One region of the Brachybacterium sp. SYSU DS0246 genome, then DNA from elsewhere that is predicted to be linked to it. Evidence: riboswitches for the same ligand, from Rfam matches in the RefSeq annotation. Region 1 holds a riboswitch; each other region holds the start of a gene.
The links. A riboswitch is a leader RNA that binds a small molecule or an ion and turns the genes downstream of it on or off. The one in region 1 is predicted to bind thiamine pyrophosphate.
Positions count from the first base shown of each region.

Region 1 (10,278 bases):
GTCGGCGCGCTGTACCGCATGTTCATGGACACCGAGGCGATCGAGGCGGCCGGTACCGCGCCCCTCGAGGACATGCTGAGCTCCATCACCGCGGCCGACGACCTCGAGGCCATCACCCGCACCATGGCCGCCCCGGATTCGGGCGCGAGCGCCCTGCTGGCCTACGTGTGGACCGACGACCACGATTCCTCCAGCTACCAGGTCAAACTGCATCAGGGCGGGCTCGGCCTGCCCGATGAGTCCTACTACCGCGAGGAGCACTACGGGCAGATCCGCGAGGCCTACACCGAGCACCTGGCCGCTCTCGCCCGCCTGACCGGCCTGCCCGGCCGCGAGGGCCTGGTCGAGGGCGATGCGGCCGCACAGGCCACCGCGGTGATGGACTTCGAGACCCGCCTGGCCGGATGCCACGTCGACGTCGTGCGCCTGCGCGACCGCGAGAAGTCCAACAACCCGATGGACGAGGCGCAGCGCCGCGAGCTGGCCCCGGCCTTCCCCTGGACCGCCTACATCGAGGGCACCGGAGCCCCGGAATCGGTCTTCGACGTGGTCTCGGTCGGCCAGCCCGAGTTCGTCTCCGCCGCTGCCGAGCTGCTGGCCGGCGAGGACCTCGCCGTGCTGCGCACCTGGCTGGCCCTCCACGCCGTCTCCTCGTACGCCCCCTACCTGCCCGCGGCCATCGTCGAGGAGGACTTCGCCTTCTTCGGAAAGGTGCTCTCCGGCGCCGAGGAGCTGCGCGAGCGCTGGAAGCGCGGCGTCGCCTTCGTCGAGGGCGCCGTGGGCTTCGCCGTCGGCCGCGAGTACGTCGACCGCCACTTCCCGCCGGCCCACAAGGAGCGCATGACCGCACTGGTCGATGCTCTGCTGGAGGCCTACCGCAGCTCGATCGGGACCCTGGAGTGGATGACGCCGGCCACCCGGGAGAAGGCGCTGGCCAAGCTCGAGAAGTTCACCCCCAAGATCGGCTACCCCGAGCGCTGGCGCGAGTACGACGGGCTCGAGGTGGTCCCCGGCGACCTGGTCGCCACCGCGCGCGCCGCACGCCGCTTCGACGCCGACTACGAGTACGCCAAGGTCGGCGGCCCCATCGACGAGACCGAGTGGCACATGACGCCGCAGACGGTCAACGCCTACTACAACCCCGGGCGCAACGAGATCGTCTTCCCCGCCGCCATCCTGCAGCCGCCGTTCTTCGACGGCGAGGCGGAGGACGCCGTGAACTTCGGCGGCATCGGCGCGGTCATCGGCCACGAGGTCGGCCACGGCTTCGACGACCAGGGCTCGAAGTACGACGGGGACGGCAACCTGGTCACCTGGTGGACGGCCGAGGACCGTCAGGCCTTCGACGACCGCGCCGCCACCCTCATCGCCCAGTACTCCGAGCTCTCCCCGCGCGACCTCGACGACTCCCACCGCGTCAACGGCGCCCTCACCATCGGCGAGAACATCGGCGACCTCGGCGGTCTCTCCATCGCCGTGAAGGCGTACCTGGCCAGCAGGTCCGCCGAGGAGGCCGCGGCCGAGCTGGACGGGTACACCGGTCTGCAGCGCATCTTCCTGTCGTGGGCGACGGTGTGGCGGGGCAAGAACCGCACGCAGGAGGCGATCCGCCGGCTCGCGGTGGACCCGCACGCGCCGATGGAGTTCCGCTGCAACACGGTCGCGGGCCATCTCGACGAGTTCCACAGCGCCTTCGGCGTGCGCGAGGGCGACGGGATGTACCGCGCCCCCGAGGAGCGGGTGTCGATCTGGTGAGCACGACGGTGAGGATCCCGTGAGGCCCGAGGCGCCGTTCTACGTCGGCACCACCAGGCCCTCCTGGGTCGGGTGGACCCGCATCGCCCTGACCCTGCTGTTCGGTGCGGTCCTGGCGCTGGTGCTGGCCCAGCGCGGCCTCGTGGCCGCCGTGCCGCCGGCCGCCGGGGTGTTCGCACTGCTGGCGCTGTGGACCTGGATGGGCCAGCACACGCGCTTCATCGTCGACGACCGCGGCCTTACGGTGAGCCTCGGCGGTTTCCTGCCGCGCCCGACGTGGCCGCTGGCCGGCTTCCGCACCGTCCAGTACCGCATCGTGCCGCAGCCTGCCGTCGGGGCGAGCCTCGGCGGCTACGGATGGCGCCGCGGCATGGTGACCCCCGCCCGGCCCGAGGAGCTGCGGCCCGTCGGCGACCGGAAGCTGCTGACCGGCGGTGAGACGCGGCAGTCCTACCGCATGGTCGTCACCCGGCCGGGGACCATGGTCGAGATCGTCGGCCGCGAGGGCACCGGGTATCTGCTGACGCCCGAGGACCCCGAGGCGACGGCCGCGGCCATCGACCAGGCGATCCGGGCGCGGCGCTGACGCCACCGCCGAGGGAGTATCCTGAGTGCCGGTCATCCACTGACAGGGGAGCACCAACGGGGTGCTGAGAGTGCGCGAACCTGCGCAGACCCTCGAACCTGATCCGGTTCACACCGGCGTAGGGAGTCGGGATATCCGTGCGGCATCGATGATGCCGTGCGCCCCTTCCGTGAGAGGAAGGAGAAGTGATGACACGCTTTCGCACCATTGATCTGCTGGTCACCGTCATGATCGGGGCAGCCTTCGGCGTCGCGTTCCTGGGGTACGGCCAGCTCTACACCCTGATCAGCCCGCTGACGATGGCGTTCCGCCCCGCCGAGGGTCTGCTGGTGGGCATCTGGTTCCTGCCCGCCGTCCTCGCCGCCCTGATCGTCCTCAAGCCCGGCGCGGCGCTGCTGGCCGAGATGATCGCGGCATGCCTCGAGATGCTGCTGGGCGGCCAGTGGGGCTGGGGCACCGTGGTCTCCGGCCTGCTGCAGGGCGGCGGCGTCGAGCTCGCCGTCGCGCTGACCGCGTACCGCCGCTTCACGCTCCCGGTGGCGGTCCTCGGCGGAGTCCTCGCCGGCGGCCTGGAATGGATCTGGGAGCGCTTCGCCTACTACCCCGAGATGAGCTGGCCCTTCGCCCTGATCCTGCTCGGGTTCTTCCTCGTCTCCGGCGCCGCGCTGGGCGGCGGCCTGGGCTGGGCCGCGACCCGTGCCCTGGTGGCCACCGGCGCGGTGGATTCACTCGCCGCGGGACGGGAGCACGCCCGCGCCGCCGCGGCGTGAGGACTGCGGCGTGAGAACCAGGGAGTCCGCCGCCGGGGCCGCGCTTGCGCTGTCCCGGGTCAGCTGGCGCCCGAACTCGCGGCGGGAGCCGACGGTCGCCGACCTCGACCTGAGCATCCCCGCCGGTCAGCGCGTGCTGCTCGCCGGCGCGAGCGGAAGCGGGAAATCGACGGTGCTGCGCGCCCTCGCCGGTCTTCTCGATGAGGAGGCCGGCGAGCTCTCGGGGCACATGGCGGTCTCGTCCCGGCCCGGAGAGCGCGGCCTGCTGCTGCAGAATCCCGCGCACGCGCTGGTGGCCGCGACCGTGGGCCGCGATGCCGCCTTCGGGCCCGAGAACGCGGCCCTGCCCCGGCCGGAGATCCACCGGCGCGCCGCGGCGGCGCTGGATGCCGCGCAGGTGGACCTGGAGCCCTCGCGCGACCCGCTGGAGGCCTCCGGCGGGCAGCAGCAGCGCATCGCCCTGGCCGGCGCCCTCGCGCTCGGCCCGGACATGCTGCTGCTGGACGAGCCCACGAGCATGCTCGACGCCGAGACCGCCGAGCAGGTGCGCTCGGCGATCCTGGCCAGCGCCGAGGGCCGCACCCTGGTCGTCGCGGAGCACCGGATCGAGCCCTGGCTGGATCACGTGGACCGCCTGGTGGTCCTCGGCGAGCAGGCCCGGATCCTCGCCGACGGGGACCCGCGGACGGTGCTGGCCGCCCAGAGCGATCTGCTCGAGGAGGCCGGAGTGCTGGCGGGGCGGGAGGCGCCGGCGGATGCCGGGCCGTCTCCGCGGCGTCCGAGCGGGAGCGATCCCGGGACGGTGGTCGCCTCCCTCGAGGAGGTCACCGTGCCGCGCCGGGGCGTCACGATCCCCGTCGGCCTCGAGGCGCGGGCCGGGCAGCTGACGGTGCTGACCGGGCCCAGCGGCGCCGGCAAGACGACCGTCGTCCGCGCCCTGCTGGGGGCGATGCGCCCCGCGACCGGCACCGTCCGGCGCCCGGATCGCGAGCGCATCGCCGTCGTCCCCCAGGATCCGGAGCATTCATTCGTCGCCGCCACCGTGCGCGAGGAGCTGCTGGCCTCTCCGTGGGCCGACGACGAGCACCTCGCGGACGAGCTCCTGGAGCGCGCCGGCCTCGCCCATCTCGCCGGGGCCAACCCCTACCGGCTCTCCGGCGGGGAGCAGCGCCGCACCGCACTCGCGGCCGCCCTCGCCCAGCAGCCCGACCTGCTGGTCCTCGACGAGCCGACGGTCGGGCTGGACGCGCGCCGCCGCGGCGCCGTGCTGGACCTGCTCGAGGAGGCCGCCGCGCGCGGCGGCGCGGTGCTGGCCGCGACCCACGACCCCGAGCTCATCGCCCGGGCCGATCACCGGATCGAGCTGCCGGGTTCAGAGCACGGGGATCCTCCCCCGCCGCGCCGCCGGATCCCGGCCGACGCCCTGAACCCGCTGACCCTCTGCCTGATCGGCATCCTCGCCGCCATCGGCTCGTTCGCGATCCAGACCTGGCAGGGCGGTCTGCTCGCGCTGCTGCCGCTGGTGCTGCTGGGCCCACTGGCGGTGCGCACGCTGCGCGGCGCGGCGCTGCGGCTGACCCCGATCCTGCTCTCGGCCGCCGGGCTGGCCTGGACCACCGCCCTGCTGGGGGACGCGCCGGCGCTGTCCGGGGACGCCTGGCTGCTGGGGCTGAAGGAGGCGGCCCGGATCATGATGTTCGTCGCGCCGGGGGTGCTGGCCCTGGGCAGCGTGGAGGTGACCGCCCTCGGCGACGCCCTCGGAGGCCGGCTGAGACTGCCCGCCAGGCCGGTCGCGGCCTCCGTGGTCGCGCTGGTGCGAGTCGGGCACCTCGGGCGGCAGTGGGAGATCATCCTGCGCACCCGGATCCAGCGCGGGCTGGGCACGGCCGCCTCGCCGCGGCTGCTGGCCGGGGCGACGCTCGCCCTGCTGGTCGACACCCTGCGCAGCGCCGAGCAGCAGGCGCTGGCGATGGACGCCCGCGGCTTCGCGACCGCGACGCGGCGCACCTGGACCGAACCCAGCCGGTTCGGGCCGGCCGACGTGCTCGGCGCGGCGATCGCGGTGGCGCTGCTGATCTGGCCCGCGATCGCGGAGCTGCTGGTCTAGCCTGGCACCGTGAACGACGACATCCAGCCCCAGCCCTCCACCCGGCCCGACGTGCCCGCCTCCGAGGACGAGGAGGTGATCGCCCTGGCCAACTCGATGCTCGATGCCGCTCGGCGCGGGGACGGTGACGGCCTGCTGCCGCTGATCGACCGGGGCGCCCCCGCCAATCTGCGCGACGCCTCCGGCAACAGCGCCCTCATGCTCGCCGCCTACCACGGCCACGCCGAGCTGGTGCGCGAGCTCGCCGCCCGCGGGGCCGACGTCGACCTGCTGAACGACCGCCGTCAGTCCCCGCTGGCCGGGGCCGCGTTCAAGGGCTACACGGACGTCGCCGTGGCACTGCTCGAGGCCGGGGCGGACCCGGGCCTGGGCTCCCCGGACGCGCTGGAGACGGCCCGGTTCTTCGAGCGCGGCGAGATGATCACGCTGATCGAGGAGCACGCGGCCCGACGCGAGGACTGATCAGTCCGCCGGATGGCGGTAGACCATCGGCACGTGCTCGATGCCTGCCTCCATGAACAGGCCGCCGACGGTCTCGTAGCCCATCGACTGGTACCACGTCTCGAGGTAGGCCTGGGCGTCGATGCGCACCTCGGCCTGCGGCGCCTGCTCGCGGGCCACGTCCAGCGCCGCGCGCATGATGCGGCGCCCGAAGCCGTCGCGACGGTTCGCGGCCCGCACGGCGAGCCGGCCGATGCGCAGCACGCCGCCGGGTTCGTGGAGGACGCGGATGTGCGCGGCGGGTTCGCGCTCCAGCCCGGCGGCCTCGGCCTCCGGCCCGGGCACCTCGATCCACAGCAGGGTGGTCGTGGCCTCGAGGTCGCGACCGTCGAGGTCCGGGTCGGTGGCCTTCTGCTCCATGGTGAAGACGTCCTGGCGGAGCTTCGCGAGCAGGTAGAGCGTGCGGGGGTCGATGTCGGGCACGACGGAGCGTCGCAGCACGGCGCCGGTCTCCGGGTCCGGAGCCGACGCCGCTGGGTGGATCACGGGTTCAGGCATGGTCACCACATTACTGCTCGGGAGCTTGCGGCGTTCCCGCCGTCGCCGCCAGTCGCGCGACGGCGGCCCGCCACTGCTCGACCATCCGCGGCCCACCGTGGCCCTCGTCCTCGATGATCACCAGTTCGCTGCCCGGCCAGGCACGATGCAGCTCCCACGCGGTCACGGCGGGGCCGGAGACGTCGCGTCGGCCGTGGATCAGCACGCCCGGGACGCCGGCCAGGCGGCCCATACCGCCCAGCAGGCCGGCACCCGGCACGCCGCCCCAGCGCGCGGCCCAGTCGGCGACGAACCCGTCGTGGGCCCAGTAGTGGGTGACGAGGCGGGCGATGGTACGGCGCTCACGTCGCTGCTCGTCGGTGAGGTCCGCGGGCGGAGTCGCGATCTCGGTGGAGCCGGTGCCGATGCGGATGTGCTCGTCCTCCCAGGTCATCCAGGCCTCGGCCGCGGCGTCGACGAGATCGGGATCGTCGCCCTCGAGCAGATGACGGTAGGCCTCGACCAGTCGTACCCGCGCCGGTGAGGTGTCGCGTCGATCGAAGTCGCCGTGCGTCTCGGCGAAGCCGGCGAACCGATCCCAGGCCTCGGGGAACACGGCTCCGATCCCTTCGGTGATCCAGTCGACCTCGCGCCGCGAGGTGCTGGTGACGGCGAAGAGGACCACTCCGAGCACCCGGTCCGGATGCGCCTGGGCGTAGGCGAGGGCGAGCGTGCTGCCCCACGAGACGCCCTCGACGATCCAGGCGTCGATGCCGAGGTGCTCGCGGAGTGCCTCGATGTCGGCGACCAGGTGCGCGGTGGTGTTCGCACCGAGGTCGACGGGACCGGGGGCTCCGGCCGACGGGGTCGAGGCCCCGGCGCCCCGCTGGGAGAGGCCGACGATCCGGCAGCGATCAGAGGGAGCGCTGCGGCGGTACCCGGGACTCAGTCCGCTCCCCGGGCCGCCGTGGAGGTAGAGCACGGGCACGCCGTCGGGTGTGCCGCTCTCCTCCCACCAGATCTCGTGCCCGTCGCCCACGGGCAGGTGGCCGGAGGCGTTCAGAGGCAGGGGCGGGGGTGCGGGCGCAGAGCTCACAGCGCCCATTCTGCCGCGGGGTGCTCGCGCGTCCAGGCCGCCCGGCGGCTGCGCACGCTCTGGCACCTCGGGCACCAGAACACGGTGCGGGCGGCGAGGTCGCGCGAGCGGATGGTCGTCCCGCACAGCCGGCAGGGCAGGCTCTGGCGGTGATAGACGTAGAAGGACTTCTCGCGCGGCACCACGGAGGGGTCCTCGTCGCCGTTCTGGCGGGTGCCACGGGAGCGTTCGACGATGCGGGCCTCGAGGTCGCGGTGCTCGGGCTGGGTGGTGACGATCCGTCCGGTGCGCGCCCCGTAGGCCATCAGCGCGGCCAGGTCGGTCCACATCTGATCGAGCATGCCGGCGCTGAGATCCCGGCCGGGCACGAACGGGTCCAGGCGCGCCCGGAACAGCAGCTCCGCGCGGTAGATGTTGCCGATGCCCGCCACGACCTTCTGGTCCATCAGCTGCGTTCCGATGGCCGTGCGGGAGCGGCGCACGGCCTCCACGAACCGGCGCCGGTCGCCGCCGTCCTCGTCGGGCCGCAGCGGGTCCGGGCCGAGTCGGTCCAGGACGGCCTGCCGGCCGGACCCGTCGAGCACCTCGCAGGCGGTGGGACCGGTCAGCTCGGCGAGCCCGCGAGCGCCGACCAGGCGCAGCCGCACCGTCGGCCGCGGGACCAGGCGCCGCCAGTCCAGCACGCCGTCGTCCCCCAGCTCCTCCGCCTGCTCGCCCAGGCGCACGCGCGGTGCGCCGATCGCGTGGGCGTCGGCGAAGCCGGGATCGCCGGCGAAGGTCCAGGAGCCGTACAGGCCGAGGTGGACGTGGATGTGCCGGACCACCGGCGAGTCCGGGTCCACGTCCGCCGAGGGCGCCAGTGCCAGGAACAGGTGCTTGCCGGCCGCTTCGGCGGCCAGCAGCACCATGCCGTCGACCTGCGCCGCCTCCGCGAAGCGGCCCTGCGGGCTCGAGATGCGCACCCTCTCGCCCCCGAAGCCGCGGCTCAGCGCCGCGGCGAGCCGGTGGACGGTGTGCCCCTCCGGCACTACGGCGCCGAGGGGGCGGCGACGCCGGCGGGATCGCCGTAGCCGCCGGTCTCCTCGTAGCGGGCGACCAGGTCGATACGGCGCTGGTGACGCTCCTCGCCGGAGAACGGCTCGGCCAGGAACAGGTCGATCAGCGCCTCCAGCTCGGGCTCGGTGTGCTGGCGAGCGCCGACGGAGATCACGTTGGCGTCGTTGTGCTGGCGGGCGAGGCGCGCGGTGTCCTCGTTCCAGACCAGGGCGGCACGCACCCCGGTGACCTTGTTCGCGGCGATCTGCTCACCGTTGCCGGAACCGCCGATGACGATCCCGAGGGAGCCGGGATCGGCGACCACGGCCTCGCCGACGTCGGTGCAGAACGGCGGGTAGTCGTCCAGGGCGTCGTACTCGTGGGCACCGTGGTCGGTGACCTCGTGGCCCTTGTCCTGCAACGCCGCGATCAGGCGGTTCTTCAGCTCGAAGCCGGCGTGGTCGGTGCCGATGTGCACGCGCATGGGGGTGGATGTGCCTCTCTGGGTCAGGCCGGTCCGGTTCGGTCCGGTTCGGTTCAGCTGAAGTCGACGCCGCCGCTGCGGGTGCGCTTGAGCTCGTAGAAGCCCTCGAGCGTGGCCATGGTCGCCATCGCGTCCAGCAGACGGCCGGCATCCTCGCCCTTCGGGGCCGGGGAGACGACGGGGCCGAAGTACGCGGTGCCCTCGCCGAAGGAGATCACCGGGGTGCCGACGTCCTGGCCGACCATGGAGATGGCCCGCTCGTGGGAGGCGCGCAGCTCGGTGTCGGTCTCGTCGTCGGCAACCGGGTCGAACACGTCCATCAGCGAGGCCGGCAGCTCCGCGGCCTCCAGCGCCTGCTCGGCCACCGCCCGACGGTCCTTGTCGCCGCCGACGTGGAACCGCTCGCCCCAGGCGGTGTACCAGCGGGCGAAGGCCTCGTCCCCGTGCATGCGGGAGATCTCGATGGCCAGGCGCGCGGGAGCCCAGTTCTGATCCGTGCTGCGGCGGTAGTCGGGATCGAGGTCGCGGCCCTCGTTGAGCACGTAGAGAGACATCACCGAGAACTTCGGGGTGACCTCGCGGACCTCGGCGGCACCCAGCAGCCAGCGGCTGGTCATCCAGGCGTAGGGGCAGGCAGGGTCGACGAACAGCTCGACGGTGCGGGCGGACATGACAGCTCCTCGTGCTCGGGGGTGATGCCGCTCATTCTGTCACTGCGGGCCGTCGCCGCGGAAAGTCGCTGCGGAAAAGACGTTGCACCTGCGGCGTCGCCGGGGTTGGATCTATCAGGTGTCCGTGACCTCGTCGACGGCGGAGACCTCCGCCGCAGCTCCCCCTGCCCGCAGCCCTGCCGCCCCGGCCGCACGACGCCCCGGGGTGATGGCCTCGATCCTGCGCAACCATCGCCGGATGCTTGCGAAGGTGCTGCCGCTGGCGACGATCTCCGAGGGCGCCGAGATGCTGCTGCCGATCCTGCTCGGCGTGGTCATCGACCGCGGCATCGTCGGCGGGAACCTGGCCTTCACCCTGCTCGGTGCGCTCGGGATCATCGCGGTGCGCCTGGGCGGGATGCTGCTGTGGATCTACACCTTCCTGGCGAGCCAGAAGGCCTGCATGTACGAGCGCCACCGTCTGCGCGTGGGCCTGACCGGCGCGGTGCTGGACCCGGCCTCCCGGCGGATCCGGCGTCCGGCCGGCGAGGTGCTCTCGATCGCGACGTCCGACGCCGACAAGGCCTCCGACGTGCTCGACCTGCTGCCGTGGGGATTCCCCGCCGGCATGGTGATCCTCGGGGCCACCGTGTGGATGGGATTCCAGGACGTGTGGCTGGGAGCGGCCATGCTGATCGGGATCGTGGTGATGGTGGTCGTGATCCGCGTGATCACCCCGACGCTCTCCCAGCGCTACGACGCCCAGCAGACCCAGGCCGCCGAGGCCGCCGCGACCGCCACCGACCTGGTGCACGGA
Region 1 is NZ_JBZXYT010000007.1:119,532-129,809, reverse strand. It holds gene AC5020_RS05315 (M13 family metallopeptidase) at 1-1,755, shown strand, start outside; gene AC5020_RS05310 (glycosyltransferase) at 1,775-2,341, shown strand; TPP riboswitch at 2,376-2,483, shown strand; gene AC5020_RS05305 (ECF transporter S component) at 2,530-3,111, shown strand; gene AC5020_RS05300 (ATP-binding cassette domain-containing protein) at 3,122-5,218, shown strand; gene AC5020_RS05295 (ankyrin repeat domain-containing protein) at 5,228-5,680, shown strand; gene AC5020_RS05290 (GNAT family N-acetyltransferase) at 5,681-6,217, opposite strand; gene AC5020_RS05285 (alpha/beta fold hydrolase) at 6,228-7,292, opposite strand; gene AC5020_RS05280 (Fpg/Nei family DNA glycosylase) at 7,289-8,320, opposite strand; gene AC5020_RS05275 (ribose-5-phosphate isomerase) at 8,320-8,811, opposite strand; gene AC5020_RS05270 (mycothiol-dependent nitroreductase Rv2466c family protein) at 8,865-9,482, opposite strand; gene AC5020_RS05265 (ABC transporter transmembrane domain-containing protein) at 9,607-10,278, shown strand, end outside.

Region 2 (10,278 bases), on a different contig from region 1:
GCAGCCGGCACCTTTCCTGCTCTGTCCACGCTCGCCGCCTGCGGCCCGAACGCCGCCGACGAGGGCGACGAGAACTCCGTGCGGATCTACTGGTGGGGCGGTGAGCTCCGGGACGGCATGACCCGGGAGGCCCTCGACCTCTTCTCCGAGTCCCACCCGGACATCAGCGTCTCCCCCGAGTACAGCGAATGGACCGGCTATTGGGACAAGCTCGCCACGCAGACCGCCGGCGGCGACTCGCCCGATGTCATGCAGATGGACGAGGCCTACATCGACTCCTACGGCACCCGCGGGTCCCTCCTCGACCTCGAGAGCGTCTCGGACGTGCTGGATCTCAGCGCCATGGACGAGGACATGCTCGAGACCGGGCGCCTGGCCGACGGCACCCTCGTCGGTGCACCGCTGGGCATAGGGATCTTCGCCGTCGGGGTGAACCCCACGATCCTCGAGCAGGCCGGGGTCGAGATGCCGGACGACACCACCTGGACCTGGGACGAGTTCGCGCAGATCGCCACGTCGGTCACCGACTGGGCGCAGGGCGCCGGCGAGGACGTCGTCGGCTTCGACTTCTTCGGGACCTCCGCCGCGGAGCTCGCCGCCTGGGCCCGCCAGAGCGGTGAGCAGCTGTTCCCGCGCGAGGACGAGATACTGATCAGCAAGGACACGATCGTCGCCTACCTCGAATACGCGCTGGGCCTGGTCGAGAGCGGCGCCGTCCTCGCCCCCGGCGAGCAGCTGGAGGATTTCAACGCCGGCGTGGAGCAGGGCCGGTTCGGCAACAACCGCTCGGCCTTCCACCTCCAGTTCCATACCCAGGTCCAGACGTTCCAGGCCTCCTCGGGCTCCCCGCTGCAGCTGCTGCGGCTGCCCGCCCGCAGCAGCGGTGACCACCAGATGGTCAACAAGGCCTCGATGTACTGGTCGATCTCCGCCGACACCGCCAACCCGGACGGCTCGGCGACGCTCGTGGACTTCCTGCTGCGCGATCCCGAGGCGGCCAAGATCCTCAAGATCGAGCGCGGGGTGACGGCCTTCCCCGACCTGCAGGAGGAGATCGAGCCCGCCCTCGATGAGAACGAGATGGTCTCGCTCGACTTCGCCCGCGACATGCAGGCCGAGGTAGTACGGCCACCACTGGTGACACCCGCCTCGGGAGTCGGCTTCGGCGACGAGTTCAGCAGGCTCAGCGAGGAGTCGCTGTTCGGCAGCCGCCCGCCGGAGGACGTCGCCGACGAGATCCTCACCCAGCTCGAGAGCATGCAGCCCGAGACCTGAGGCAGCCCGGGCTCTGAGGCAGCCCGCATGCAGGAGGAACCATGACGTTGACCAGACGCACCGCGATGACCACGGTGCCCCTCGGCGCCCTCGCCCTGAGCGGTCTGGCCGCCTGCGGCCCCAACAGCGGCGGTGGAGGCTCGGGCGAGGACGGCGGCGACTCGCTGCGCTTCTCCTGGTGGGGGAATCCGGAGCGCGCCGAGACCACCCAAGCCGTGATCGACCTGTTCATCGAGCGCAACCCCGACGTCACCATCAGCGGTGAGCCCGCGGACCTCGCCAGCTACTTCGACCGGCTCGCGACGTCGGTCGCCGCCGGGGACGAGCCCGACGTGATCACGATGGGCGGCGCCTACCCCGCCGAGTACGTCGCCCGCGACGTCCTGCTGGACCTCAGCACCGTCGAAGACACCCTCGACCTCTCCGAGATGGACGACGTGGCTCTGACCAACGGTCAGGTCGACGGCACCCAGTACGCCGTGACCACGGGCATCAACGCCCCCGGGATGATCGTCAATCCTGCCGTGCTGGAGGCCGCCGGCGTCGAGATGCCCGATACGGAGACCTGGACCTGGGAGGACTACCGCGAGATCGCCACGGCCGTGAGCGAGGGCAGCCCCGAGGGCACCTTCGGATCCGGCACGGTGTTCACGCACGACTCGGTGGACCTATGGGCGCGTCAGCACGGGGAGATCCTCTACACCGAGGACGGGCAGATCGGTGTGAGTGCCGAGACCGTGGAGGCGTTCTTCGAGTACTCGACATCGCTGATCGATTCCGGGGCGAGCCCGAGCGCCGAGCAGATCGTGGAGCTCACCGACGTCGGGCCCGAGCAGACCCTCATGGGCCGCGGGCTCGCCGGCTTCGCCCTCGACTGGTCCAGCTCTCTGACCGCCCTGGCCACGGCCTCCGGCGCCGCTCTGGAGATCGTCAAGATCCCCGGCGAGTCGCAGGAGCCGGGCGCCTGGCTGCAGTCCTCCCAGTTCTACACGATCTCCGCTCGCACGGCGTCCCCTGACCTCGCCGCGAAGTTCGTCAGTTTCCTGGTCAGCGACCTGGACGCCGCGAAGCTCATCCTCACCGATCGCGGGGTCCCGGCCATCGAATCGGTGCGCCAGGCGATCCTCGAGGAGCTCTCCGAGACCGCACAGCGCGAGGTCGAGTACATCTCCGCACTCGGCGAGATGGACCTGAAACAGACCTGGATCGGTCCCGCGGGGTCCACCGCGGTCGAGGAGATCACCCCGCGCCACCAGAACGCCGTGCTGTTCGGCGACGCGACGCCCGCCGACGCCGCGGAAGCGTGGCACCAGGAGGCCGTGGCCGCCGTGGAAGCATGACCCCGCCCTCTGCCAGCATCCCGTCCGCTACCAACACCCCACCCGCCGCCAGCACCCCGCCCGCCGCGAGCACCCCCTCCGAGAGGCCGTTATGGGGAGGTCCAAGTGGCCCTGCAGAGGGGGTGCTCGCCCGACGCCCCGGGCCGCCACGGCGACGGGGTGCGCCCGGCCCCGGGTCGCCGCCACGGCGACGGGGTGCGCCCGGCCCCGGGTCGCCGCCGGCCACGCGCCGTTAAACTCCGCGACACACCGGAGCGCTAACGTGCCCTGACACGACAGGCCGGGCGGACGGAGACGGGCATGAACTTCACCGAGTGGTCCCTCCGCCTCATGGATTTCCTCGGCGGGCCGGGGCTGGCCCTGGTCATCGCCGCCGAAGCACTGTTCCCCCCGGTCCCCGGCGAGATCCTGCTGCCGTTCTCCGGCGTCAGCGCCGCGGCGAACGGGCAGAGCTTCCTGGTGCCGCTGTTCTGGACCACGCTGGGCTCCGTCCTCGGCGGGCTGGGGGTGTACACCGTCGGTCGGGCACTGGGCCTGGCCCGCACCCAGGCCCTCGTCCGCCGGATCCCGCTGATGGAGACCAAGGACGTCGACGTCGCGATGCGGTTCTTCGAGCGATGGGGATTCCCGGCGGTGGCGATCGCCCGCTTCGTGCCGATGGTGCGCACCTTCATCTCCATCCCGGCGGGGATCGAGAAGATGCCGGTCTCCCTGTTCGCCCTGGCCACCGGCCTCGGCTCGGGCATCTGGAACGCCGCGTTCGTGATCGCCGGGTACTTCTTCGGCCAGGCCGGCGGGGAGGCGCTCGAAGCGTTCGTGCGGATCTACTCCTCGATCCTCGCGGGCATCGGGATCCTGGCGCTGATCGGTTTCATCATCCAGCGGGTGAGGGGCTCGCGCGAAGTCACCGACGGCGAGGAGAAGGCCTTCGGCGAGGGCGGGGACCGGGCCGAAAAGACAGCCCTCGACGAGGGTGAGGTCCGAGCCGAGGAGCCGGCTGGCGACGAGGGCGACGGCCGGCGCCGGACACAGAGCGAGGACGCGCCTGTCGCCGGGGCCGACGGCACGGGCGGCGCCAGGGTCGACGGTACGGGCGACACCGGCCCCGACGGCACGGGCGGTGCCGGGCCCGACTCAGCGGCCCGGCCCGGCTCAGCGGCCGGGCCCGGCTCGGGTGCCGGTCGCCACAGCGGTGCCGACCCTGAGCGCGCGCGGCCTACATTGGAGAGATGAGCACCTCGCACGACCCCGTCGAGGACGGTCGCACCGGGGCCGGCGCCCCCGTCGGCCGGGCCGGACCCGCAGGGGACGTCGGCCGCTGGTTCTCCACCGCCGCCGCTCCCGTCGGCCGCTCCCCCGCCCCGGCCCCTTCCCGGCGCCACGGACGTCGGGCCGCCTGGGGACCGATGGCCAGCGCGCAGTACGGGCTCGAGAGTCCGACGGCGGACATCGAGGCGGGTCTCGACCTGCTGCGCGGAGCGCCGGTGGCGGTGCTGACCGGTGCGGGGATGTCCACCGGTTCGGGACTGCCGGACTACCGCGGCCGCGACGCCGTACCCCGCTCACCGATGACGTATCAGGAGTTCATGGGCCATGACCTGGCCCGCCGCCGCTACTGGGCGCGCTCCACCGTCGGCTGGGAGCAGTTCGCCCGTGCCCGGCCCGGCCCCGCGCATCACCTGCTGGCCGCCCTCGCCGGCCCCGCGTTCCCCACCACCGGGGTAATCACCCAGAACGTCGATGGGCTCCACCAGGCGGCCGGCTCCCATCCGGTGATCGACCTGCACGGTCGCCTGGACCGGGTGCGCTGCCAGCAGTGCGACACCCTCACCTCCCGCGCGACGCTGCACTCACGGATGCTGGTGATGAATCCGGAGCTGGCGGCGCGGCTGCCGGAGCTGGCGGCCGACGCCGCCCAGGCGCCCGACGGGGACGCCGAGGTGGACCGCACCAGCAGGTTCCGCTATCCGGGCTGCCCGTTGTGCGGCGGGATCCTCAAGCCCGACGTGGTGTTCTTCGGCGAGTCCGCGCGGCCCGAGGTGGTCGCGGCGGCGTTCGCAGCGCTCGAGGCGGCCGACGCGCTGCTGGTGCTCGGCTCGAGCCTCTCGGTGCAGTCGGGACTGCGTTTCGTGCGCGCCGCCGGCCGACAGGGAAAGCCGGTGGTCATCCTCAACGACGGCCCCACCCGAGCGGACCCCGACGCCACGGTGCGCCTGCACGGGCGGATCGAGGAGGTGCTCGCCGTGTGGGCGCGAGCGACCGGGGCCGGGTCCGGTTCCTGACAGGTCGGCCCGGGGTCAGCGGCCCTGCCCGGCGTCAGCCGCCCTGCGCAGGGTCAGCGGCCCCGCGGGCTCCAGGCCGAATAGCCGCCCTCGAGGTGCCGCAGGCGCCCTTCGCGCCCGTGCCAGGATCCGCGCAGCCGTTCCAGGGCCCGGGCTGAGCGTGACCCGGCCTGGCAGTACAGGACGGTCTCGGTACCCAGCGTGCCGTCGGGAAGCGCGTCCGCGCCATGCTCGAGGATCTCCCCGACCGGCACGTGCACGGCCCCCTCGATGGTGCCGGCGGCGACCTCCCAGTCCTCGCGCACATCGATCAGCGTGATCCCCGCGCTCCGGGCGAGCAGCTCCCGCAGAGCGGAGGCATCGAGGGTCTCCTCCGGCCCCGGACCGCCGCTGTGGCACGCGGGGTCCGCGGCGGCCGGGACCTGCACCCGGGTGGCCGGGGTGCGATCCGGGTCCGGCTCCAGGCGCAGCGTGCGCGAGCTGCTGGTGGCCTCGTCCCACAGCAGCAGTCGCCCCACCAGGGGGTCGCCGGTGCCGGTGACCAGCTGGATCACCTGGGCGGCCATGATCGTCCCCAGCAGTCCGGGCAGGGAGCCCAGCACGCCCGCCTCGGCGCAGGAGGGTGCGTCCCCGGGGGCCGGGGGTTCGGGGAACAGGTCGCGGTAGTGGGCGCCGCGGCCGGGCCAGAACACGCTGGCCTGTCCCTGGCCGCGCAGCACGGCCGCCCACACCATCGGCACCCCGGTGATCTCGCTGGCATCGGCGACCACGTAGCGGGTGGCGAAGTTGTCCGAGCCGTCCACGACCACGTCGTAGCGCCCGACGAGGTCGACAGCACCCTCCGGGCTGAGCCGCTGGTGGTGCGCCTCGACGGCGACCTCGGGGTTCAGCCGCTGGGCGGCGCGGGCGGCCGATGCGACCTTCGGGGTGCCGACGTCCTCAGTGCCGTGGATGACCTGGCGATGGAGGTTGGAGACGTCGACGTCGTCGTCATCGACGATGCCGATCGTGCCGATCCCGGCTCCGGCGAGATAGCTCAGCGCCGGGCTGCCCAGGCCGCCGGCCCCGATCAGCAGCACCCGCGCCGCGCGCAGGCGGCGCTGGCCCAGGGTGCCGATCTGGTCGAGGGTGATCTGGCGCCGGTAGCGCTCGATCTGCTCCGCCGTCAGCTCGGGGCCGGGTTCGGCGAGCGGTGGGAGCCTCTGGCCGTGGGATACGGCGGCCGACGGGCTGCGGTCGGGGACGGCCCTCACCATGACTCGGCCATCCGTCCGGTCGCGGCGGGCGCCCCGGCCGCGCCGACCGCCTCGCCGTTCCCGGCATCGCCGGCGTCGGTCTCGATGAGCCCCTCGAAGCTGGAGGAGGCCAGCGCCAGGCGGCGCTGCGGGATCCGTCCGGCCCCGGCGGCGGCGCGACCCGCGCGCACGGCCCAGTCCATCGCCCGGGCCATGGCCTCGGGGTCCTGGGCGCGGGTGACGGCGCTGGCCACGAGCACGGCGTCGCATCCCAGCTCCATGGCCAGCGCCGCGTCCGAGGCGGTGCCGATCCCGGCGTCGAGCACGATCGGAACGCTGGCCTGGGCGGTGATCAGCTCGATGTTGTGCGGGTTCAGGATGCCCAGTCCCGTCCCGATCGGTGAGCCGAGCGGCATCACCGCGGCGGCGCCGGCGTCGGCGAGGTGACGGGCCAGCACGGGATCGTCGGTGGTGTAGGGCAGCACGGTGAAGCCGCGCCGGACCAGCTCGGCGGTCGCCTCGACCAGTTCGATGCCGTCGGGCAGCAGGGTGTCCTCGTCGGCGATGACCTCGAGCTTGATCCAGTTCGTCTCCAGCGCTTCACGGGCGAGCTCCGCGGTGAGGATGGCGTCGCGGGCGCTGAAGCAGCCGGCGGTGTTGGGCAGCACCTTGATCCCGAGCCGCTCGAGCAGCGTGAACACCGAGTTGCCGGTGGCCGCGGAGAAGCGGCGCATCGCGACGGTGGTCAGCGCGGTGCCGGAGGCGACCAGGGCGCGTTCGAGCGCGGCGAGGTCGGTGGCCCCGCCGGTGCCCATGATCAGGCGCGATGTCAGGGGCGTGCCGGCGATGGTGAAGGAGTCGTCGGCGAGGTCGGGACGTGCGGAGGGGCGGGTCATGGGTCAGCCTCCCTGCACGGCGGTGACGAACTCGCAGCGCGCGCCATCGGGCACGGGCGTCGTGGCCCAGCGGGTGCGGGGCACGACGGTGTCGTCCAGGGCGACGGCGACGCCGAGCGGACTGCCGTCGCTCGCGCGGCCGTCCTCGCCGATCTCCTGGCCGAGGCGGGAGCTGACCAGGTCGCGGACGGTGCTTCCCGGCGGGAGTGCGACCTCGTCGCCGTTGACGGTCAGGGACAGATTCATGGGTTCTCCTGGGCGGATGAGGCGGTGGCGCTGGGTACGGGGGATGGCGGGAGGGACGCCGTCGGCGGTGGGATGGTGAAGCGTTCGGGCCGGACCGCGTCGAGCAGCTGCGAGCGGGGCGCGGCGGGGTCCTCGAGCAGCTCGGCGGTGCGCTGGGCGGCCCAGGCGGACAGCAGGATCCCGTGGCGGTGGTAGCCGGTCGAGACGATCACGCGGTCATCGCCGGGCACGGGGCCCAGCAGCGGGAGGTCATCGGGGGTGCCGGGGCGTGCCCGGGTGGTGACCTCGACCAGTTCGGTCTCCCGCACGGACGGGGCGATCTCGATCGCGTCCTGGAGCAGCTGGTGGACGCCGCCGGTGGAGGTGCCGGCGAGGTCGTCCTCGCGGCTGGTGGCACCGATGACCAGGTGGCGATCGGCGCGCGGGACCAGGTAGACGGATCGTCCCCGCACGGTGGCGCGCACGGTGCGGGCCACCAGGTTGTCCTCGCCCGGGGCCAGCAGCGAGGTCGGCACGCGCACGCGCAGGATGTCGCCGTGGACGGGGCGCAGGGCGAGGTCGAGGCGGCGGTGCGGGCCCGCGATCTCTCCCGCACCGAGCCCTGCGGCCAGCACGATCCTCTCGGCGTCGATCTCCTCGAGCGAGGTGAGGCGGCGACGGTGGATGGGAACGGCGGGGCCGTCCCCGGGTCCGCCCGCTCCGGCCAGGATGTCCTGGACGGCGGCGGCCAGGCGCCGCGGGTCGACCTGGTGGTCGTGCTCGATCAGCTGCGCGCCGGCGATGCCGCGGGCCAGGGCGGGCTCGAGACGGCGCAGCTCCCGGGGCGGGAGCTCGCGGACGGCCGCTCCGGTGGAGCGCTGGATCTCGGCCAGGTCGCGCAGCGCGGCGGCGTCGGCGTGGTCCCGCCCGATGACCACGGTCGAATCGTCCCGGTAGCCGGGGTCCACGCTGGTGCGCGCGGCGAGGCGGCTCGCGAGATCGCGGTGCGCCTGGGAGGCCTCGCGCATTATGGCCCACAGCGGGCCCTGCCCGACCTGGATCTCCGCGGCGGGGGCGAGCATCCCGGCGGCCGCGAACGTGGCCCCGTCGGCGACCCCCTCGGCGTGGATCTCCACGCGGTGACCACGCGCTCGCAGCTCGGCGGCGGTGAGCAGGCCGACGATGCCCGCGCCGATGACGGCGACATGCATGGCACGCATCCTGAGATTCCTCCTGACGGCGGCATGATCCGCATCCAGTGCTGGTGGTCGGCGCGCTGCGCCCTCTCAGCCCGGCGTCTCGGGCTCCCACGGAACCCCTCGAGTCTACGCGCCGGCGCAGACGCCGACGAGCCGGCGGGCCAGTGCCTGCGGCACGGTGCCGGCGGCACGGCGCCGGCAGGCCGGAGATTCCGGGTCCCGGTCACGCTCTGTGCCAGGCTGTGCCCATGAACGCTCACTCGTCGGCGACCAGCGAGGCCGGTGCCCGGCGCCGCGAAGCCCTGCGCGCCTCCCGCCTGTACGTCTGCGTCGATCTCTCGCGCGGGCTCGAGGGCCTGCTGGCTTTCGCCGAGGCCGCCTTCCGCGGCGGGGTGGACATCCTGCAGGTGCGGGACAAGGCGGCCGAGGCCCGCGCCGAGGTCGAGGCCCTGCGGGCGCTGCGGCCGATCGCCGACGCGCACGGCACGCTGCTGGCGGCCAATGACCGGGCCGACGTCGCCGCGCTGGCCGGCGCGGACATCCTCCACCTCGGCCAGGGCGACCTGAGCACGCTGGATGCCCGTGCGCTGCTGGGCCGGGACGTCCTGATCGGCCGCTCGACCCGCACCACGGAGCAGATGGAGGCGGCCGACGCCGATGCGGGCCTGGACTACTTCTGCACCGGTCCGGTGTGGGCGACGCCGACGAAGCCGGACCGCGCCCCCGTCGGCCTCGACCTGCCGCGCGCCGCCGCCCGGCGGACGGGGGAGGCGAAGCCGTTCTTCGCCATCGGCGGAGTCGACGCGGAGCGTGTCCCCGAGCTGCTCGCCGTCGGCGCCGAGCGGATCGTGGTGGTCCGCGCCGTGACCGAGGCCGACGATCCCGAGGCAGCGGCCCGGACGCTGCGGGACGCCCTCACGAGCTGACCGGCGCTGAGACGTCCTCACGAGCTGAGGGGTCCCGCGGAAGCCTCTGACCAGCGGGATGGGCCGCGCGCGGGGGCCGGCGAATCCTGCGGGAGGCGCTCAGGAGACGACGGCCGCGGCGAGTGCGACCAGGTCGCCCGCGTCGACGGGCCGGAACTCCAGCGGCGGGTCCTCGGCGGCCGGGTCCAGCGCCTCCATCGTGAGCACCTCGCTGCCGGTGACATACACGCTGACCTGCTGCACGCTGTCGTCGTCGGTGTGCACGGTGGTCAGCACGCTCTGGGCACGGGTGTCGGCGAGCCGGGCGGCGAGCGGGTGTCCCGAGGCGAGCTCGGTGCGGCGCACGGTGACCGGGGCGCCGCCCTGGCCGGCGACGGAGCTCGGGTCGATCAGCGTGGCGATCCGGGCGGGGACCTGCTCGACCCGCAACGGCGTGAAGTGGTGGATGCCCGACGGGGTCACTTCCTCCTCGAGCACACCAGTTTCATGGACGTAGTAGTACGCGCGGCTGACCAGCGGGCCGCTCTCGGACTGCACCGTGCGCTCCGCGGTGGCGAATCGCGCGGCGGTGCGGCGCAGCAGCTGGCAGCCGCGGAGCTCGGTGCCGGCCACCCATCGCAGCCGCCCGGTCGCCCCGTCCCGGGCAGCATTCACCCGCCCGTCGGCGATCAGCGAGCGCAGTCCGACGTCGGCCGCGACGGCGGCCTGGTCGGGGCGCTGGTCGAGCCAGGGCATGGCGGTGAACTGGGGCTGCTGGTGCCCGTCGAGACCGGCCAGCTGCTCATCGCTCAGCGACAGCAGCCGGCGGGGCTCGCCGCCGTCGGCCTGGTCCAGGACGTGGTGCGCGGCGGAGCTGTCCGGCGCCGAGGAGCCCGCGCGCGGCGACGGATCGGTCTGGTC
Region 2 is NZ_JBZXYT010000011.1:2,626-12,903, forward strand. It holds gene AC5020_RS07030 (ABC transporter substrate-binding protein) at 1-1,275, shown strand, start outside; gene AC5020_RS07035 (ABC transporter substrate-binding protein) at 1,317-2,615, shown strand; gene AC5020_RS07040 (DedA family protein) at 2,916-3,848, shown strand; gene AC5020_RS07045 (NAD-dependent protein deacetylase) at 3,845-4,897, shown strand; gene AC5020_RS07050 (ThiF family adenylyltransferase) at 4,951-6,153, opposite strand; gene AC5020_RS07055 (thiazole synthase) at 6,147-7,028, opposite strand; gene thiS (sulfur carrier protein ThiS) at 7,032-7,274, opposite strand; gene thiO (glycine oxidase ThiO) at 7,271-8,473, opposite strand; TPP riboswitch at 8,468-8,574, opposite strand; gene thiE (thiamine phosphate synthase) at 8,701-9,378, shown strand; gene AC5020_RS07075 (hypothetical protein) at 9,478-10,278, opposite strand, start outside.
Region 2: linked by a shared signal. The riboswitch ahead of thiO (glycine oxidase ThiO) and the one ahead of AC5020_RS05305 (ECF transporter S component) in region 1 are both predicted to bind thiamine pyrophosphate.

Region 3 (10,278 bases), on a different contig from region 1:
GGCCCAGTCACCAGCGTCTCCGCGGTCGGCTCCAAGGCCCGCGACCAGCGCACCATCGGCTCCGGCCCCAAGGCCGGCGAGGTCTTCGACGTCACCGTGCCCACCCAGGTCTCGGCACTGCTGCGCTTCGAGTCCGGCCAGAACGCGACCGTGCTGCTGAGCTTCGACTCCCCGCACAAGCGCGCCGGCTTCGTCGAGGTCTACGGCACCGAGGCGACCCTGGCCTTCCCCGATCCCAACGTGTTCGACGGCGACTCCGCGCTGACGGTCTACCGCGGCGAGGAGCCGGCTCCGGTGCCCGCCACGGGCGCCACCACGGGTCGCGGTCTGGGCGTGCTGGAGATGGCCCGCGCGATCCGCGCCGGCGTCCCCCACCGCGCTCAGGGTGAGATCGCCGCCCACGTGCTGGACATCATGGTCGCCATCGAGACCGCCATCAGCCGCGGCGAGACGGTCACCGTGAACTCCTCGTTCACCGAGGTCGAGCCCATGCCGGCCGACTTCGACCCGTTCGCCTCGACCCTGAGCACCGCCGCGGCGACCGTCTGAGCTCCGCGCGGCTGGACGGTACTCACACGCACAGGCGCGGCTATATACATCGCGCCTGGCCGCTGGAGTACCGCTGAGCAGGATCGCCCTGGCTCGCACGGCGCACCCGCCGAGGGCCCCTGCTCCCATCCCGGGAGCAGGGGCCCTCGGCGCGCCGCGGTCAGCGGGCGATCGCCCGGGTGACCTCCTCGATGCTGGTGCCGCCCTCGACCAGCATCCCGTAGATCTGCTCGTACCTCGCGGCCATCACGGGCAGGTCGAACTGCTCGAGCGCATCGCGCCGGCATTCCTGGGCACTGATCTCCCCGGAGCGCTCGATCGCGGCCGCCAGGGCCTCCACCCCGGTGGCCAGGAACCCGTTGTGCCCGTCGCGGACGATCTCCGGGACGCTGCCGCGCGGGGTCGCGATGACGGGGGTGCCGCAGGCCAGGGCCTCGGCCATGACCATCCCGAAGGGCTCCTCCCAGCGGATAAGGAAGACCAGGCACGAGGCGCGGGCGACGAGGGAACACGGGGGGACCAGCCGCGGCCATGACCCGGCACCGCCGAGGAGGCCACCCCTGCCCTGACTCCCCGGCATCGTGCGCGTTCACAGATCGCCACAACCCATACGGCCCACCACGAGGCACGGATACAGTCACCAGCGGCCACCACTGGAACCGCGACGACGAGGGCACGCCATGACCCGCAACCACCTGACCGAACGCCTCGATACCGGCACCGTCATCTGTGCCGAGGGCTTCCTCTTCGAGCTCGAACGGCGCGGCTACCTGACCGCCGGCGAGTTCGTGCCCGAGGTCGCCCTCGAGCACCCCGAGGCGCTGCGCACCCTGCACGTGGACTTCCAGCGCGCCGGCTCCGACATCGTCGAGGCCTTCACCTACAACGGTCACCGCGAGAAGATGCGGGTCATCGGCAAGGAGGACCTCCTCGAGCCCCTGAACCGGTCCGCCCTGCAGATCGCCCGCGAGGTCGCCGACGCCGTCCCGGGCAATCTCGTCGCCGGCAACATCTCCAACTCCAACATCTGGGACCCGGCGGACACCACGACGCAGCGCGAGGTCCGAGGCATGTTCGAGGAGATGGTCGGCTGGGCCGTCGAGGAAGGGGCCGACCTGATCGTCGGGGAGACCTTCTACTACGCCGAGGAGGCGCTGACCGCGCTCGAGGTCGCCAAGGCCTCCGGCCTGCCCGTGGTGATCACTCTCGCCCCGATGGCGTTCCAGGAGATGGCCGAGGGCGCCGGGATCGTCGAGACCGCACAGCGCCTCGAGCAGGCCGGGGCCGACGTGGTGGGTCTGAACTGCTTCCGCGGGCCGGCGACGATGCTGCCGTGGCTGCGCGAGATCCGCGAGGCCGTGGACTGCCACGTCGGCGCCCTGCCGATCCCGTACCGCACCACGGAGGAGGAGCCGACGTTCTTCAACCTCTCCGACCCCGCCGCGGCCGTCCCCTCCCCGCACGGGCGCACCTTCCCCACCGCCCTGGATCCGCTGCTGACCAACCGCTACGAGATCAGCGCCTTCGCCCGTGAGGCGCTGGAGCTGGGCGTGAACTACCTCGGGGTGTGCTGCGGCGCAGCCCCGATCCACATCCGCGAGGTCGCCGAGGCCGTCGGCCGCACCACCGAGGCGAGCCGCTACTCCGAGCGCATGGAGAACCACTTCATGTACGGCAGCAACGAGCGTCTCCCGGAGCACATCGTCGGCCTGGGCTCGCGCGCCTGAGCGTCGGCCCCGGGCAGGTTCGGGTCCAGCCCGACGAGGCTCCAGGCTTCGCCCGAAGAGCTCTTGACTCGGCCCGACGTCGCTCGGGGCTCCGCCCGGCGCGAGGGCTTGAGCTTCCAACGATCGCGGGCCGGAGCAGTCGATCATCGGCGCGGAATATCGGATACTGCCAGTGACCGGACACCACCGGAGGAAAGGAGCAGGACGATGACCAGCACGCCGCACGAGCACTCCCCCGAGGCCCCGCTCGAGGACGCCCTGGACCAGGAGGTCGATGCCCTGCCGGACGACGGGACCACGGACGCCCTCGGCTCCGAGGAGCTCGGCTCCGTCACCTCCGCGTACGCCGATCCAGCGGATGTCCTCGACCAGCGCCGCGAGGTCCCGCTCGACGAGGACTACGCCCCCGAGGCGACCGGTGAGGACGGCTCCGAGGACAGTGCCTTCGGGGCCGACGACGGCGCCTTCGACTCCGAGTGAACGGCGCCCCGCCAAAGCAGCGTGACGCCGCTCGCTGACCGGCGGGACCGTCGGCCCACCTGATCGGCGCGACCGTCGGCCCACCTGATCGGCGAGACCGTCGGTCCACCTGATCGCTTGATCTCCGACCCATCGGTCATGCGGAGTCTCGTCGCGTGATCGGTGACCCTCCGGGGATCGACGTGGGCGATCACGGCCCCGCTCAGCCGCCCCGGGACCCGGCCCCAGCGCCGGGCCCGGGGCGGCTCCTGCTGTGTCGGGGTAAGGTCGTCGTCGACACGGGGTGCCCCGCCAGGGGCTGAGATCACACCCGACGAACCTGATCGAGTTAGCGCTCGCGGAGGGATGTCTGCGTCACTGCGCCGCTCGCCGCGTGGCGAGCGCGCCTCGAGGTCGGGCCCCGGGTCACCGGATCGGGAGCTCCCATCCGGACGGATCGACCGACGAGGAGAAGTCCCGATGTCCACCTCTTTCACCGACGACCTCCGTGGGGCCAGCGAACCCACCTGGTCCCGGGCCGTCCAGCACCGCTTCGTGGCGGAGCTCCACGGCGGGTCGATCCCCGACGAGGTGATGGCCGGATACCTGATCCAGGACCATCGCTTCCTCGACAGCTTCCTGGTGCTCCTGGGCGCCGGCATCGCCGAGGCCCCCACGTTCGAGGCCCGGCTGCGGCTGTCGCAGTTCGTCGGCGAGGTCGCCGGGGACGAGAACACCTACTTCCTGCGCGCGTTCGAGTCTCTGGGCGTGAGCGAGCATGACCGCGCAACCGTCCCGGACACGCTGGCGACCACCGGCTTCACCACCATCTTCCGCGAAGCCGCCGAGACCCGGGACTATGCCGCGATCCTCGCCGTGCTGGTGGTCACCGAATGGCTCTACCACGACTGGGCCGCCGCCGCTCCGGGCCCGCGGCCGAGCAGCTTCGTCCACTCCGAATGGATCGACCTCCACGACAACCCGGACTTCGCCGGTTTCGTCAGCTTCCTGCGCGCCGAGCTCGACGCAGCAGGTCCCGGCAGCCCCGAGCGGGCCCGGGAGTTCTTCGAGCGCACCGTCGCCCTCGAGCTCGACTTCTTCGAGCAGTCCTACCTCCACCCGTTCACTGGGGAGGCACGATGAGTCTGTTCGAGGATCTCAGGTCCGCCGCCCTGCCCGATTGGGACGATTACACCCGCCACCCGTTCGTCGAGCAGCTCGGCGCGGGCATCCTGCCGCTCGCCGCATTCCAGGACTACCTGGTCCAGGACTACCTGTTCCTCGTCCAGTTCGCCCGGGCCAACGCGCTGGCCGCTTTCAAGAGCCGACGGCTCGAGGACATCCAGCACTCCGCCGATGCCCTCGCGACGACCCTGGCCGAGACCGAGCTGCATGTGCGGCTCACCGCGAGCTGGGGCATCGATCGCGCGCAGCTGGACGCCGCACCCGAGAAGCAGGCCACCGTCGCCTACACCCGGTACGTGCTCGACTGCGGGCAGGTCGGGGACCAGCTCGACCTGAATGTGGCCCTGGCGCCCTGCGCGATCGGGTACGCCGAGATCGGCGCTCGCCTGGCTCCCCGGCTCGAGGAGCGGCCCGACCACCCCTACCGGGACTGGATCGCCGAGTACGCGAGCGAGGAGTTCCAGCAGGCCGCGCGCGACGCCATCGCCCACCTCGACGTCCTGGCGGCGCGGTCCCTCACCGAGCAGCGATTCGAGGAGGTGGCCACGGTGTTCCGCACCGCGACCCGGCTCGAATCCGCCTTCTGGCAGCAGGCGCTGGACGGCGCCGCCGCCTGAGCAGGCCCGGTGGGCCGTGCCTCGGCGCGGCCCACCGTCGCCCGCCGGGTTCGCCGACGCAATCCGTCGGGCGTCCGGCTCAGCCGATCAGGATCCCGGCGATCGCCGCGCTCATGAGGTTGGCCAGCGTGCCGCCGAGGATCGCCTTCATCCCCAGCTCGGCGATCTCGGAGCGCCGGTTGGGAGCGAGCCCGCCCAATCCGCCGAGGAGGATGCCCAGAGAGCTGAAGTTGGCGAAGCCGGTCAGGGCGAAGGTGGTGACCGCGGCGGTCTTGTCGCTGAAGGTTCCGGCCTCGGGGCCGAAACTGGAGAAGGCGACGAACTCGTTGAGCACGACCTTCTGGCCGACGTAGCTGCCGGAGCGGACGGCTTCGTCCCACGGCACGCCCACCATGGCCATCACGGGAGCGAACACCCAGCCCAGGATCTGCTCGAACGTGAGGTCCCCGGCGCCGAACCAGCCGCCGACCGTGCCGATCAGTAGGTTCACCAGCGCGATCAGGGAGATGAAGGCCAACAGCATGGCGCCGACGGTCGCGGCCAGCCGCAGGCCGTCAGCGGCGCCGCCCGCCGCGGCGTCGATGACGTTGCCGTACTTCAGCTCACCGAGGTCCTCCTCCTCGTCCACGTCGGCGGAGGGGTCCTCGGTCTCAGCGGTGGTGCCGTCGGCGGCCGTCGCCGTCGTCCCGTCGGCGCCCGCCGTGACGGTGCGATCGGTGGTCCCGCCGGCGGTTGCACCGACCGCTGCGGCCGCTCCCCCAGCCCGGCGGGTCTTCGCGCTGCTGCTGGCCTGGACCAGCGCAGCCTCACGGGCGACGGCCTCGGGGTCGTCCTCGGGCACCAGGATCTTGGCCATCAGCAGTGCGCCCGGGGCGGCCATGAAGCTGGCCGCGATGAGGTACTCCAGTGGCGCGCCGAGCAGCGAGTAGCCGACGAGCACGGAGCCCGCGACGGTCGAGAGGCCGCCGACCATCACCGCGAACAGGCCCGAGCGGGAGAGTCGCTTGATGTAGGGGCGGATGACCAGCGGCGCCTCGGTCTGGCCCACGAAGATGTTCGCGGCCGCGTTGACGGATTCGGCGTGGCTCGTACCCAGCAGCTTGCCCAGGCCCCCGCCCATCCAGGCCACGACCTTGGGCAGGATCTTCCAGTGGTAGAGCACAGCGGTCAGCGAGGCGAAGAAGACGATCACCGGCAGCACCTGGAGGGCGAAGACGCTCCCCTCCTCAGGCAGGAGAGGCCCGAAGAGGAAGGAGATCCCCTCGCCGGAGGTGTCGATGATGGCCTGGAAGCCGGTCGAGACCTGTTGCAGGGCCCACTGGCCCGGTCCCCAGTACAGGACCAGCACGCCGAATCCGACCTGGAGGCCGAGTGCCCCCAGGACGGTGCGCAGGCGGATCGCCCGGCGGTTGCTGGAGAAGGCGAGAGCGATCAGCAGCAGGCCTGCCATCCCTCCGATGCCCCAGAGCAGGTCGACCATCGCTCTCACCTCACAGAAGCAGATCAGGAATATATGCCGCGGTCGCAGGCGCCAGTGTAGGGGTCGCCGGGACGTGCGCCTGCCGTGGCTGGGCCCGTACGTGGCGGGGTCCTCGTCCGGCTGAGGCAGACGCGCCGCCGGGCGGCCGCCGGCTCAAGCGAGCGCCCGGACGATCGTCACCAGCGCACCGGCGACGGCCAGGACCACCACGACCCTCATCATCGTCGGCCCGGAGAAGCGCCCGGCAAGCCGCTGGCCGACGACGGTGCCACCCAGGATGGCTGCGATGGTCACGAGCCAGCCGCCGATGCCGAACGACGGCAGGGCCCACTTCGCGGCGAGGGACACGATGCAGATCACGGCGAAGTGCGCCTGGATCGAGGCCGCGAACCCACGGTGCTCCCATCCCGTGGCGATCGCGTAGACCGCCACGGCCGGGCCGCCGACGCCCGCGGTGACGTTCATGAAGCCCGACGCCGTGCCGAATGCCGAGCTGACCGTCATCGAGTCCTCGAGCCGTCCCGAGCGGAAGAACACGGTGACAGCGATCGCCACGAGGACCGATACCCCCACCAGCACGGCGAGCGGATCCGCCGGCAGCACCAGCAGCACGAGCGCTCCGATGCCGATGCCCACCAGGGAGAACGGCGTGAAGCGCAGCAGACGCCGCCACTGGACGTCGCGGCGCAGGAGCCAGAGGTTCACGGACGAGGACACCAGTCCGCAGAGGTTCGTGACCAGGACGCCCTCGAACGCCCCGAGCGTCAGCACCAGGAAGGGAGCGACGACCAGGGCGAACCCCATGCCGGTCAGCCGCTGCAGTCCCGCCCCGACGCCGACGATCACGGCGAGCAGGGTCAGGGCGGTGAGCGTCACCCGAGCCAGCCTACGGCGGCACGGTCGCCGGGACGACGACTGTCCACCCCTCCATCGGTCACACGACACCGTGCTATTGACTATGGTGTGTGGCGCACACTATCGTGTGGGTTATGAGCGATGCCTTCGAGACTCACCTGCAGGAGCTGCGGCGCGGCACGATCGTGCTCGCCTGCCTCCAGCTGCTGCGCACACCCGGATACGGCTACGGACTGCTGCTGGATCTGGAACGCCACGGCTTCGCCACGGACGCCAACACCCTCTACCCGCTGCTGCGCCGCCTCGAGAAGCAGGGCCACCTCGCCAGCGAGTGGAACACCGACGAGGCGCGCCCGCGCAAGTTCTACCGCACCTCGGCCGAGGGCATCCGCCTGGCCGAGACCCTCACCACGGAGTGGCTCGCGCTGACCGACGCGATCACCTCCCTCACCGACGACGACCGCCCGGACCAGGAGCACTGAGATGACCACCCCAGCCACCCCGTCACTGACCCAGCGGTACATCGCCGCGACGACCAGGTCCCTCCCTCCCGAGGCGCAGGACGACGTGCGGGCCGAACTCGAGGCATCGATCGCCGACGCGGTCGAGACTCGCACCGAGCAGGGCGAGGACCCCGCCGAGGCGGAGCGCGCCGTGCTCACCGAGCTGGGCGACCCCGCGGCCCTCGCCGCCGGCTACACGGACCAGCCCTTGCAGCTCATCGGCCCGCGCCACTTCCTGGCCTGGTGGAGACTGCTGAAGCTGCTGCTGATGATCGTCCCGGCCTGCGTCGTCGGCGGCGTCGCCCTGGGGCAGGCTCTGGCCGGCGCATCGTTCGGCGACATCATCGGCGAGGCGATTCCCCTGGGGATCTCGGTGATCCTGCACCTGTGCTTCTGGGTGACCTTCGTGTTCGCCGTGCTCGAGCGCACCGGCGCGGAGGCCACCAGCACATGGGACGTCGACCAGCTGCCCGAGGCCCCCTCGGACGGCACCTCCCGCAGCGAGCTCGTCGCCTCGCTGGTGTTCCTCGCCCTGAGCGCGGCCTTGCTCTTCTGGGACCGTTTCCGCGGGTTCGTGTGGACCGACGGGGAGAAGCTCGCCGTGCTGCACCCGGACCTGTGGCCCTGGGGCGTCGCTGCCCTGCTGGGGCTGATCGCACTGGAGACCGCACTGGCCCTCGCGGTGTACGTGCGGGGGCGCTGGACGGCGGCCCTGGCCACCCTCAACTCCGCGCTGGCACTGCTGTTCGTGGGGTGGGCGCTGTCGCTGCTGGTACGCCAGGAGCTGGTGAACCCGGCTCTGGTGGACGTGATCACCCGGGAGAGCGATCTGGCACCGGGCGCGCTGCGCACCCTGGCCATCGTGACCGCGTTCGCGATCGTGGCGGTCTCGATCTGGGACATCGTCGACGGCTGGCGGAAGACCCGGCGGGACGCCCGCTGACCAGGCCCGCCACCGGGCGAAACACACACCGGCGAGACACGCACCCGGCACAGCCCGCCACCCGGCGGAACCCGCACCCGGCACAGCCCGTCGCCACTCCTGCGCCGGTTGCCGGGCTCCTGATCGGGCCGTGGCAGAACTCCAGACCGGGCCGTGGCAAAAAGGTGTAGCTGAGCGGCACGCGCCCTCCTCCTGAGGGGGTCGCGTGCCGCTCAGCTACATGTTCGTGCCAGTCACCTATGGGACCGCCGCCTGCCGCCCGCCCTCGGGGCCGCCTTGCACCAGTCAGCTACGCGGCAGCGCGCCGCGACTGCGCCCGGTACTGACTGGGGCGGATCCCGTACTCCCTGGTGAACGCGGCGCTGAGCGCATAGGGGCTGGAGTAGCCGACGCGCCGGGCGACGGTCTCGATGGTGTCCTCGGTGTCCTGGAGCAGGTCGGCCGCCAGGCACAGCCGCCAGCCGGCCAGGTAGGAGATCGGCGGTTCGCCCATCACGTCGGCGAAGCGGCGGGCGAGCGTCGCGCGGGAGACCCTGGCCGCCCGGGCGAGCGACTCCACGGTCCACGGTCGTGCCGGGTCCGTGTGGAGGGCGGCGAGCGCGGGGCCGACGACTGGGTCTCCGGCGGCGCCGTACCAGGCCGGCGCGCTCGCCTCGGGCAGGGCGAACCAGTCGCGCAGGGCGCCGATCAGCACCAGGTCGAGCAGGCGATCCAGGACCGCCTGCTGACCGGGCTCCCGGCTGCCCAGCTCGGCCTCCAGCATGTCCAGCGCCCGCGAGCGCTGGTGACGGCGGGGCAGGACGACCGCCGGCGGCAAGGCGCCGAGGAGGCGCTCGGAAATACGGCCCGAGGTCGGGAAGGTTCCCGTCAGCAGCACGTGCTCCCTCGCGGGTGCGGCACGCCGGCGGTCGAGCCCCTTTATCCCATCGAGTCTGCCTGCCGGCTCCAGACACCTGCCGTCCGCGCGCACGATGCAGCTGGGTGCCGCAGCCCTGTCGAGGGGATCGCTGGTGATGAGGACCGGGTCTGGGCCGGTGAGGATCAGGAGGTCGCGCGCAGCGAGGCCGACGGGTTCGACGCCGTCCTCGATGAGCCATGTCTGTCCCTGCAGCGGCGTGGCGACGGTGATCGAGGAGCCGGCCTCGAAGCGGATTGACCACGGCGCCTCGAGCAGATTCTGATCGATCAGCGCCCCCGAGGAGCGGATGTTGTCGAGCACTTCGGAGAGGGTGTCCACGACGCCACCCTAGTCGGCACCGGGGCCCACCCTGAGACGGTGGCGCATCTGTTTCAGCGTCAGGGACATTCTCCCGTCTCACCCGGAGGCGATGGAATGGGGCATATCCACAGACCGAGCCACGACCGAACCTGTCGCCCCCAGCCCTTGGCTCACCCCACGGCGTCAGCCCACCGGTACCTCTCATGGTCCCGCCGATCCTCACCCTTGGAGGCCCTCATGTCCGTCGACCATCCGCCCACTCCCGGCTGCGCACTCTGGGTGCTCGCGCATCCTCGGCGCGAATCGCTGAACGGCCACCTCTTCCGCACCGGCGTCGAGGTGCTCTCCCGCGATCACGACGTGGCGACCTCGGACCTGTACGCCATGGGATTCAACCCGGCGTTCGGTGAGCAGGACCTCGGTGATCAGGCCGCCGCCCCGGGCAACCTCGCCGTCCACGCCGGGGAGGCCTACACGCGGGGCCAGGTCGCCGCCGACGTCCGCGCAGAGCACGCGAAGCTGGCCGCGGCGGAGCTACTGGTCATCCAGTTCCCCCTGTGGTGGTACGGCCCGCCGGCGATCCTCAAGGGATGGCTGGACCGAGTGCTGACGGACAGCTTCGCCTACGACGCAGAGCTCGATCCCGAGGTCGGCATGCCGCGCCGCTACGGCGACGGCGGCCTCACCCGGAGAAAGGCTCTGGTCATCGTCTCCGCCGGCGACGACGAGCGCACTCTGGGC
Region 3 is NZ_JBZXYT010000002.1:15,054-25,331, reverse strand. It holds gene AC5020_RS01200 (Gfo/Idh/MocA family protein) at 1-549, shown strand, start outside; gene AC5020_RS01195 (glycosyltransferase) at 710-997, opposite strand; gene AC5020_RS01190 (homocysteine S-methyltransferase family protein) at 1,230-2,276, shown strand; gene AC5020_RS01185 (Rv3202a family protein) at 2,484-2,756, shown strand; TPP riboswitch at 3,026-3,119, shown strand; gene AC5020_RS01180 (TenA family protein) at 3,216-3,878, shown strand; gene AC5020_RS01175 (TenA family protein) at 3,875-4,537, shown strand; gene AC5020_RS01170 (NupC/NupG family nucleoside CNT transporter) at 4,617-6,017, opposite strand; gene AC5020_RS01165 (TSUP family transporter) at 6,171-6,893, opposite strand; gene AC5020_RS01160 (PadR family transcriptional regulator) at 7,007-7,354, shown strand; gene AC5020_RS01155 (permease prefix domain 1-containing protein) at 7,356-8,318, shown strand; gene AC5020_RS01150 (AraC family transcriptional regulator) at 8,608-9,555, opposite strand; gene AC5020_RS01145 (NAD(P)H-dependent oxidoreductase) at 9,775-10,278, shown strand, end outside.
Region 3: linked by a shared signal. The riboswitch ahead of AC5020_RS01180 (TenA family protein) and the one ahead of AC5020_RS05305 (ECF transporter S component) in region 1 are both predicted to bind thiamine pyrophosphate.